DNA from 3 places in the Litoribrevibacter albus genome. Region 3 is predicted to be linked to each of the others. Evidence: riboswitches for the same ligand, from Rfam matches in the RefSeq annotation. Region 3 holds a riboswitch; each other region holds the start of a gene.

Region 1 (3,279 bases), on a different contig from region 3:
CTGTGTGAGTGATTATGACTGTGTGAGTGATCATGCGAGTGCGAATGGCTGTGATCATGTCCATGATCATGAGTATGAGCAGCTTCGCCTTCCGGCTTAAACTCCGCATGATGGTGATGAACGTCCACTTCGCCACGAGCCAAACGTGCTTTGAAATCTTCCATCAAACTTAAAGCCGGCGCAGGGCCAGAAATGGTTTCATTGATGCGTTCGATGAAAGTATTGATCACATGTTCCTGATCTCGAAGGTAATCCGCTTTGAGGAATTGAATGTCAGGATTCTCTTCCGCTACTTTGTCTACATAGCCATGAATACGATCGATCAGTTTGCCGCCGAATAAGAAATAAGGCGCAACCACAATCTTTTTGAAGCCCAGCTTAACGGCCATTTCTAAACCGCGACCCACAGACGGGTAAGTCACGCCAGAATAGACAGTTTCAGACCAACCAAAGCCAAGATTTTCTGAGACAATTCGAGTCAATTTTGCAGCTTCGGCATTGGCTTCTGTCACAGATGTTCCACGGCCGACAACCACCAACATGGTGTCATAAAGGTCACCAGTTTTCGGTGTTTCTGTTAGCCCTAATGCGTCCAAGATACGAGTCTGGAAAGCCGTGATCATTTCATCGTGAAGGCCAAGCTCTTTACCGTATTCGATGGTTAAACCCGGGTGCTTTTCCATGTAGGTGGTCAGCACTGAAGGTATGTCATTTTGAGCATGAGTTGCTGCGAATAACATCCCTGGTACGGCGTAAATGGTTTTCACGCCACTATCGACCAACTTATCCAACGCCATGTGAATGTTTGGCGCAGAATATTCGAGGAAACCGTACTCAACATTTAATGACGGATAGCGTGCTCTAAGGCCCGAAGCCAGTAAGCTAAACTCTTTTTCAGCGATCTTTGCGCGACTGCCATGACCGCAAATTAAAACGCCCGCGTCCTTAGGTAAATCCGTCAATTTCATTGGTTTCTTCTCTTATTAATTTTGTCTATAGCCTAGCTAAAGTGGCGGGATTATGGCGATTTTTTATGCATGATAAAAGCGGAATTCGGCAAATCGGTCTAAGTGGTACTCGGAAAGTGATTACTCTTGGACGCTTTTTCTTTATACTTTGCGGCTCGATTTTAGGTTCCTTCGGGATTAATAGGGAACATCATGTTGTTTGAGTCCAAACAACGCAATGATGGCTGTCCCCGCAACTGTATGCAGTTAGCTACGATCAAATAGACCACTGGTTTTGAGAACGATTGAACTCAACTGGGAAGGTGATCAAAGCGTCAGAGCTGTGAGCCAGTAGACCTGCCTTGATCGATAAACCGGTTGTCGGGGATTGCAACTAGGGCTGATCTTAAGGTTTTCCTTTCTTTTGCATAAGAGTCGTTCTTTTCTCTTGTGTGCTTATCGGCTTAGTCTTTTTCCGTCTATTTTATTTACGACATGTATTTATCACATGTACTGATGATTTAAGCGCTTCGTACTGAAGAGGACTCGCCATGCAATTGAAAAAAATTCCCGCCACTGTGGTTACTGGTTTTTTAGGAAGCGGTAAAACGACTCTGTTATCCAATGTATTGAAGCAAGCCCAAGGCAAGCGTATTGCCGTTATTGTGAACGAGTTTGGTGAGTTGGACATCGATGCGGATCTATTACGAAGCTGTCCTCTGGATTGTGAAGACGAAAACGCACAACCGGCAACAGGTCAGGATGGAATTTACGAGCTGGCCAATGGCTGTATCTGCTGTACGGTGGAAGAAGAGTTTCTGCCGGTAATGAAGCAGTTGGTGGAGCGTCGTGATGACATCGACCATATCCTGATTGAAACCTCAGGTTTGGCTCTTCCTAAACCATTAGTTCAGGCGTTCAACTGGCCTGAGATCAAACAGCATTGCACCGTTGATGCCGTGATTACTGTGATCGATGGCCCTGCAGTAGCTGACGGTCGTTTTGCACATGATACCGATCTGGTTCAACAACAACGCTTGGCGGATGAAAACCTGGATCATGATCCGAGCTTGAAAGAGTTGTTGGACGATCAGCTAAGTGCTGCAGATTTGGTGGCTGTCAGTAAAAACGATCTATTGGATGAAGCCCAACGCAAGCAGGTGGAAGCGGTTGTATCTGCCCGTGTTCCAGAAGCGGTGAAAACCATCTACACCAGCAACGGTGAAGTGGCGTTGGATGTGTTGATGGGCATTGAATCCGCTGCGGAAGAACGTATTGATCACGTTCATACCCACCACGATCACCACCATGAACATGGCGAGCATCACGAACACGCACACGATCACTTTGATTCTTTTGTGATTAGCTTGGGCGAAGTGCAAGGTGATGCGTTGCAAAGCATTTTGAAAGACCTAATTGCCGAGAAGAATATCTTCCGAGCTAAAGGTTTTGCCGCGTTACCGGGTAAACCTATGCGTCAGGTGTTACAGGCGGTAGGTAAGCGTTTAGACGTACACTTTGATCGGCTTTGGACACAAGATGAACCGCGTAAAACCCAGCTGGTGTTCATCGGTAAAGGCATTGAAAAAGCCGAGATCGAAGCGGCGCTTCGTAAAGCCGAAGTTTAGTTCCAGTTAGCTGACTTGATTTCCTGATGCACTTATTCGCAGCACAACCTGGCGGGTTTAACGACGAAGAGGGGATTGTTGATCTTCAGCAAACCCCTGCCGATTTAGTGATTCTTTCTGCGGCTGATAGTACCTTGGCTGCGCTCGCCAATACCGCCGAATCCCTTCCTGACGATTATCCTTCGTTACGCCTTGCGAATTGGATGAATCTTACCAAACCGGCTGCGCTGGATTTGTATGTCGATAAGGTGATTGATCATGCCAAGGTGGTGATAGTTTCCGTGCTTGGCGGCGAAAACTACTGGCCTTACGGTGTGGAACAACTGATTAATTGGGCAAATGGTGGTCGAGACCGGGTGTTGGTGCTGGTGCCCGGCGATGACGCATTGGATGAATCGTTGATGCGTCAATCCACGATAGATTACGAAGTTGTGTTTCAGATTTGGCGTTACCTTCGTGAAGGTGGCGCGGTTAACTTTCAGCAGTTCTATCGCTATATAGCTTCGGAATTCTTTTCAGATAAATCACAAGATCAGAACACGCCTTGGCAAGCGCCTCGACCTTTGCCTCATTGTTTGCTCTATGCACCGGCTTGGTTAGATTTAAAAGGAGAGCAAATCAATGGGGTCAGAGTAAAAACTTCTGATCCCATTGATTCCTCTGATCTGATTGGTTCTTCTGTAAATAGCCAGGCAACCTATCAG
Region 2 (3,279 bases), on a different contig from region 3:
GCCTGGTTAGATAAAGGTGAATGGCGATTACTCAAGCAGTTGGATCTGCATGGTCAACTACCGAAGATTTTCACCGAAGCCTGGCAGCGTGGCATTCGTAAAGAACGGATGTATAACGTCGTTAAACAACGATATGTAGATCTCATTGGTGAAGAAGATTTTGATCGTGTTGAGCAGTTTAAGCAGTGGTTGGATAAACACCCTCAACGTGACGACATCAAACAGTTTGTGATTACTTCCTACGAGTAATGTAAATGAATTCAACGCAGTAAGGAGACGAAATGCGTTTGCAGGAATTGGAAAAGTGGTTGGTAGAGGCGTTGGAAGACGCCAAGTTAGATAATGCTGAAAAAGCGGAGTTACGAGAAATTGTTCCGACGTTAACTCTGGAAGAAGGGCGTTTCGTTCGCAATAAAGCCTTTGCATTGGCCAGAGACGTAATCCGGGAAGACGTTAATCTGACCATGCCGGTGTTGAAATGGTTAGAGCAGGTTGTGAAAACCTTGGATTCAGCAGAAAACCCAACCTCGATTGCGAGCAGCGCATGCTTTAGCCCAGGTGATGAGTGTCGCCGCAAGATTGTGGATTTGTGTCATGGTGCTCGTCGTTCCATCGATATCTGTGTGTTTACCATTTCGGATGACAGTTTGAGCGATGCAATATTCAAAGCGCATCAGCGGGGTGTTCAGGTTCGAGTGATCACTGATAACGACAAGGCGAATGATCTTGGCAGTGATGTGGATGAACTGAGTAAGAAAGGTGTGCCGCTTCGGATGGACCGAACTGACAACCACATGCACCACAAGTTTGCCGTGTTTGATCAAACGACTTTGTTGAACGGTAGCTTTAACTGGACTCGAAGCGCTTCCCGGTACAATCAGGAAAACATTGCCGTCAGTGGCGATGTACGATTGTTGGAGCGTTTTAACAGTGAATTTGAGCGTTTGTGGAAAGAGTTTGCTTAAGGCCCTTTCGTTACGGACGTTATTTACAAATAAAAACAGCCCTGAAGAGGAAACCTTCAGGGCTGTTTTTGTATGTGATCGGGCATTTAAAGAATGCGCTTAATGAACGTATTTAAAGAAAGCACTTAAATCTAACGCACCGGAAAACCAGTCGGGAAGTCGGACATCTCGGCTAAGGTTGATAGCAACTCCTGATCATCTGAGGACTGGGCTGAACCTTCCCACTCTTCAAAATTTACCAGATCACTGATCTCCATTCTTGGTAACCAGCCTTTCGTCTCTAACTCTGGCTTGTCTTTAAAGTGCTCCACGTAGCCGATGCACAGGTAAGCAATGGGCACCACATGCTCAGGGATACCCAGGGTCGCTTTCAACTCATCTTCATGCATGATACTCACCCAGCCAACCCCTAAACCTTCTGTACGTGCGGCTAACCATAAGTTTTGTACCGCACAGACGGAGCTGTAGAGGTCCATGGTTTTCATATGCGTTCGACCGAGCACAGGTTTGCCGGTTCGGGTTCGGTCACAAGTGATGCAGAGATTAATCGGCGACTCTAAGATGCCTTCCAACTTTAAGTTCTTGTAGGTTTTCTGTTTGTCCTTATCGAACAGTTCTACCGCTTCTTTGTTCGCTTTTGAGAACAGCTGGTGTACCTGCTGTTTTTTCTGCTGAGAACGAATCACCAGAAAATTCCAGGGTTGCATGAAACCTACAGAAGGCGCATGGTGTGCGGCATAAAGAACACGCGCTAATACCTCGTCGGGCACGGTAGTAGGTAAAAACTGACCACGAACATCACGACGATTAAACACGGTTTTGTAGAGCGCATCACGCTCTGCCTCGGCAAAACGATGGCGCTCAGTAAGAGAGCTGGATTCCATATTAGTCCCCTTCAATGGAATGTGCGTGCAGGGTCCAGCTACAGCGCAGTTACACAATCAGGCCGGTCTACTGACTGAGGGTCATCCTTATACATCGCCTTCCCGGTGCTCAATTGAACAAGTCCAGTGGCTTGGCTGTGTATCACAGCCGATTGATGTATAAGTCGCCATCACAGGGCTGGGCGCGTTCCGGATTGTCACCGGATTCCCGATTCTCCCTCGGTGAAGCTGCGTTCATAATGATTATTTTTCATTAGAGCGACTGCTTTACACCTTGGGCACCTGACGTTTTGACAAGCTTTATAGGAGTTTAGCCTGGTTGGGTCAAGGAGAATTCTTAGGGATTTAGTTGACCTGCTTTCCCGTCAGCCGATAAAGTGGCAGCCTCGTGATTTATTCTTCTTTGGTCATTCAGGTTTAAGGGAAAGCCGTGCTTGAACTCATTTTAGGTGGTGCTCGTTCAGGAAAGAGTCGATTTGCTGAAGAACGGGCGTTGGCTTCAGGCAAACAACTTGTCTATCTGGCTACCGCAGAAACCCGGGATCGGGAAATGTCGGAACGCGTTAAACTGCATCAAGCCCGTCGCTCTGATCAATGGTCTTTGATTGAAGAACCGCTTGCGTTGGCTGAAGTCTTAAAACAGCACAGTCGAGCCGATAACTGTATTCTGGTGGATTGTTTAACCTTGTGGCTGACCAACTGTTTGTTGCAATCTGAAAATGTTCAGCAAGATCAGGCGTGGCAATCGGAGCGAGCTAAATTACTCGATACCCTACAGACGCTACCCGGTGATGTTATTTTTGTGAGTAACGAAGTCGGTCAAGGTGTGGTGCCGATGGGGGAATTGTCCCGAAAGTTTGTCGATGAGGCCGGTTGGTTGCATCAGGATTTAGCCAAACTCTGTGATACCGTGGTGTTTGTGGTGGCCGGTCTGCCCCAATTCCTCAAATCCTCCTCAATTCCTAAAACCTAGTTCTTAACTTATTTTTTGTCTTTAAAGGATCTGACTATGACTGCCTGGTGGACTCAAGCGATTCAACAGCCTAATGCAGAACAAGGTGAGCAAGCATCGGCTCATCAAAATCAGCTGACTAAGCCACCGGGATCATTGGGGCAGTTGGAAGACATTGCAATCCAATTGGCGGCTAATCAAAACACGTTGAAGCCGAAAGTCGATAACGTCGCCATACGCGTGTTTGCTGGCGATCATGGCGTTGTGGAAGAAGGTGTCTCTGCCTTTCCTCAAGCGGTTACTGTCGAAATGATTAAAAATTTCTGTGCCGGTGGTGCGGCCATCAGTGTGTTGGCGAAAGAGCAGGGCGCGGATTTCCAAGTGGTCAATGTTGGAACGGCAACGCCAGTGGAGGACCATCCTAAATTGATCAATCAACCGGTTGCAGCGGGCACTCAAAACTTTTGTCAGCAGGCAG
Region 3 (3,279 bases):
CATACTCCTTTTCAAAGAGGTTTTCGATCTTGGCCTGCCACTTCAATCCATCAATCACCTCGTAGCCAACACGAAGATCGACGGTAGCATAGCCGGGTAACTCAACCGTATTTGCCTGATCCACATAGGATTCATTTTCAGCTACAAAAGAAGCACCGGCAGAGAAACGGCCAAAATCACGATCCATCATAATCGACAAAGTTTGCGTCGGACGGTTAATTAATCGATTCCCCTTATATACGCCGTTGCGACTCTTTGCGCTTAGCAAAGATAAATCACCGCGAATAACCCAATCAAAAAAACGCGTATTGGCAGAAAACTCCATCCCCTGAATTCTCGCCTGATTCACGTTCTCAGGAATATAGAAAGGCTCTTCGGAGACGATCAAATCCTGAATGCGAGTGCGGAACCAGGTGATCGACCAGTTAACCGATTCTAAAACGCCATTGATGCCCAGTTCGAGCGTATCCGATTTCTCGGGCTTTAAGTCTGGGTTTCCTGAACAGCAGAAACCAAAGCCTGGATGGTATAGATAATTAAATGACGGAGCGACAAAAGCCGTGCCATAAGACGCCTTTAATCGAGTCTCGTTTTCGAAGCTGTAGCCCCAGCCTAATGAACCTGTGTGCTCAGACCCAAACTGCTCGTTATCATCATATCTATGGTTCAGCTCCAAATCATGCCCTGAAACATGCATTTGTACTTGAGTAAATACACCATGATTATTGCGCTCATTTTGAATAAAGTTCGAGGTGGTGTCTGAGTGATCATCCTGGAAGTCGTACCCCACAACAACACTCACGTCATCCGATGGCGTAAATTCATTGATCCAGGAAAATGAATCCCGTCTAGTTTCGAAGGACGACAGCCTTTTGAAGTTAGCAAAGGTATGTGACTTTTCCCAACTACGGCCAAGCTGAATGCTCGATGACCACCATTGAGTCATGTCGTTGTTCAAGCCAAATCCCAGTACACGTAAAGTATCTTTATTTTGCTGATTCGGATAGAAACCAAATGAATCATCAAATTCATTTTGAGTATGAGACTGCAAATAATTGAATGTCAGGTTCGTCTTACCAGACAGCTTAATGTCTGAATTGACCGTTAACGATGAATTTTCAAACGCGTCATCATCACTTTCGTAGTGCTTGTAAGCATCAATACCATCGGTGCCTTCATAACTATAGGTAGCATTCAGGGAAGCAGAATCGTTACGAACACCAAAACCTAATGCCACCTCTTGTGTATCATCCGATCCTGCCCCCACGCGAATAAACGGGCTAAATCCGGATTGGCTTTGCTTACGAGTAAAGATCTGGATCACACCGCCCGCAGCTTCTGAGCCATAGAGACTGGATCTTGGCCCTTTCACCACCTCTATTCGTTCAATCTGATCCACAGGGATATTTTGAAATGCCGTCGCACCATTATTTGCAGAGCCTACTTTTACACCATCAATCAAAAACAACGTATGAGTTGATGCAGTGCCACGAAGAAACAACGAACTTTGCTTCCCACGTCCTCCAGTGTTTTTGATCGTAACATTGGCAAAATCACGCAACAGCTCTTCAGTAGAACGCGCTTGAGAACGTTCAATATCTTCTCGTGTGATGATAGTAACGGACGACAACGTCTCATCGACAGACACGGCTGTACGGTTAGCTGTGACGACCATAGTGTTGGGTTGAGAATTTTCTATCGACTGACCATGGACGTTTGGATGCATCAACATAGCCGCAGCGAACATCGATGCGATTGCCGGAGATTTATTGGTTGAAGAAACGAACGTTTTAGAAACTAATACTTGAGAAAGCCTAGATTTAAATATCATTATCCTACCGCCTAACGTGCCCACCGCACGTATCAGTGAAAACACACAAGCCTCTTCATTGAAATGAAAAATCATGATCAAAATGAAAAGCGCATTGCGTCATGAGTAAATGCTTTCAGGCCGGTCTCCGGGCTTAGGAGTAAGATAGTTGTCCATCTACATTCAGCGCCTTCCCATGCATGTTCTAAAAACTTAAACACAGTGGCTAATTGCTGAACTTAACTCCATTACCGTTGCGGGGGCAGCGTTGGAATTTCGTGAAATATCATCTGATGTATTCATCAAACGTGATAACACAAGCACGCAACTTCCCGTTTAAAGACACGCTCTTAGTTACTGACATCAAAATTGTGAGCAATAAAATAAGGCACGCCTACCTAAAGCGAGGCGCGATTATCCTGATGACACCAGGTAACTTCAAGTGTTAAGGGAGGATTATTGATAAGCGTCGTTTTAACGGCGGGATAGTTGAGCTAAACAACCTGGGCAAATGCATCGAGTATCTATGTCTCGCTCAGCTAACTGCTCTTGGTAATTTTCAGGAAAGCTCTCAGAGACACACCAACAAGGTGTGGTTGACTCAAGATTGCTATCAGCTGGGTTATTGTCTTCACAGTTATTGTTTTTAGCTTTGATCTCTTCAGACTTTCCAGCTTTAGATTTCCCTGCTTTAGATAGCGGAGCAGCCATCTGACACTGGTTCGATTTACCACATAATGGACAAATTGAAGGATCAATTGTTTGTTCTTTTGAGGAGTGAGTCATAGACCACCAACATTCCAAGCCGTCATTCTAACCATTTTAGGTCTATACTCGATCTAACAAAAGAGTTGAGAGTGGACTGTATGACACCTAAACACATTAGATTTCTGTTTTCTTTCCTTCCGCTATTTTTCTTTCCAAATCCCTACATCTATGCAGATTTGTCGAACCCCACCGACGATATCATTGTGGAAGTAAGTGGAGCGATTACTGTCACAAATGCGGACGACATGGCAATCATTGACCGTGATGTGATCAATAACCTTCCTCGTAAAAGCATCACCACGAGCAGTCATATCACAGAAGTTCCAGTCACTTATAGCGGCCCACTGTTTACTGATTTACTGACACTGCTAGGCAGTAAAGGTCGCACTGTTGTTGTGATCGCCTGGGATGACTATCTGGCCGAAATCAGTGTTGATGATTTGGATAAGTACGGCGTCATTCTTGCTGACTCAGAAAACGGAAAACAACTCACGCTTTCTGATCGTGGGCCTCTGTATGTGGTCTTCCCTTTTTCTGACTTCCCCGAGATCAGAAACGACCTCTACTACAATAAGTCGGTATGGCAAATCAAAGCCATTGAGGTGAAATAGAGCAGTGAGTAATACAAAACAGCTACTGCTCGTAGTTAATATCATAGTCCTTGCCGTTGTTTTACTTGGTTCCGTGCTGTTTTCCATCCA

What was found. A riboswitch is a leader RNA that binds a small molecule or an ion and turns the genes downstream of it on or off. The one in region 3 is predicted to bind cobalamin.
Region 1: it holds a riboswitch for cobalamin, as region 3 does, so the genes downstream of both, cobW (cobalamin biosynthesis protein CobW) here and QQL66_RS10395 (TonB-dependent receptor domain-containing protein) in region 3, are expected to answer to the same signal.
Region 2: it holds a riboswitch for cobalamin, as region 3 does, so the genes downstream of both, bluB (5,6-dimethylbenzimidazole synthase) here and QQL66_RS10395 (TonB-dependent receptor domain-containing protein) in region 3, are expected to answer to the same signal.

The regions. Positions count from the first base shown of each region.
Region 1 is NZ_BSNM01000003.1:127,598-130,876, forward strand. Features, by position in the region: gene QQL66_RS02370 (sirohydrochlorin chelatase) at 1-968, opposite strand, end outside; cobalamin riboswitch at 1,114-1,326, shown strand; gene cobW (cobalamin biosynthesis protein CobW) at 1,499-2,575, shown strand; gene cobN (cobaltochelatase subunit CobN) at 2,602-3,279, shown strand, end outside.
Region 2 is NZ_BSNM01000003.1:74,516-77,794, forward strand. Features, by position in the region: gene QQL66_RS02055 (TFIIB-type zinc ribbon-containing protein) at 1-249, shown strand, start outside; gene QQL66_RS02060 (phospholipase D-like domain-containing protein) at 282-965, shown strand; gene bluB (5,6-dimethylbenzimidazole synthase) at 1,097-1,849, opposite strand; cobalamin riboswitch at 1,893-2,096, opposite strand; gene cobU (bifunctional adenosylcobinamide kinase/adenosylcobinamide-phosphate guanylyltransferase) at 2,280-2,822, shown strand; gene cobT (nicotinate-nucleotide--dimethylbenzimidazole phosphoribosyltransferase) at 2,859-3,279, shown strand, end outside.
Region 3 is NZ_BSNM01000014.1:43,231-46,509, reverse strand. Features, by position in the region: gene QQL66_RS10395 (TonB-dependent receptor domain-containing protein) at 1-1,831, opposite strand, end outside; cobalamin riboswitch at 1,933-2,191, opposite strand; gene QQL66_RS10390 (cysteine-rich CWC family protein) at 2,285-2,596, opposite strand; gene QQL66_RS10385 (putative pterin-binding protein) at 2,677-3,189, shown strand; gene QQL66_RS10380 (ATP-binding protein) at 3,194-3,279, shown strand, end outside.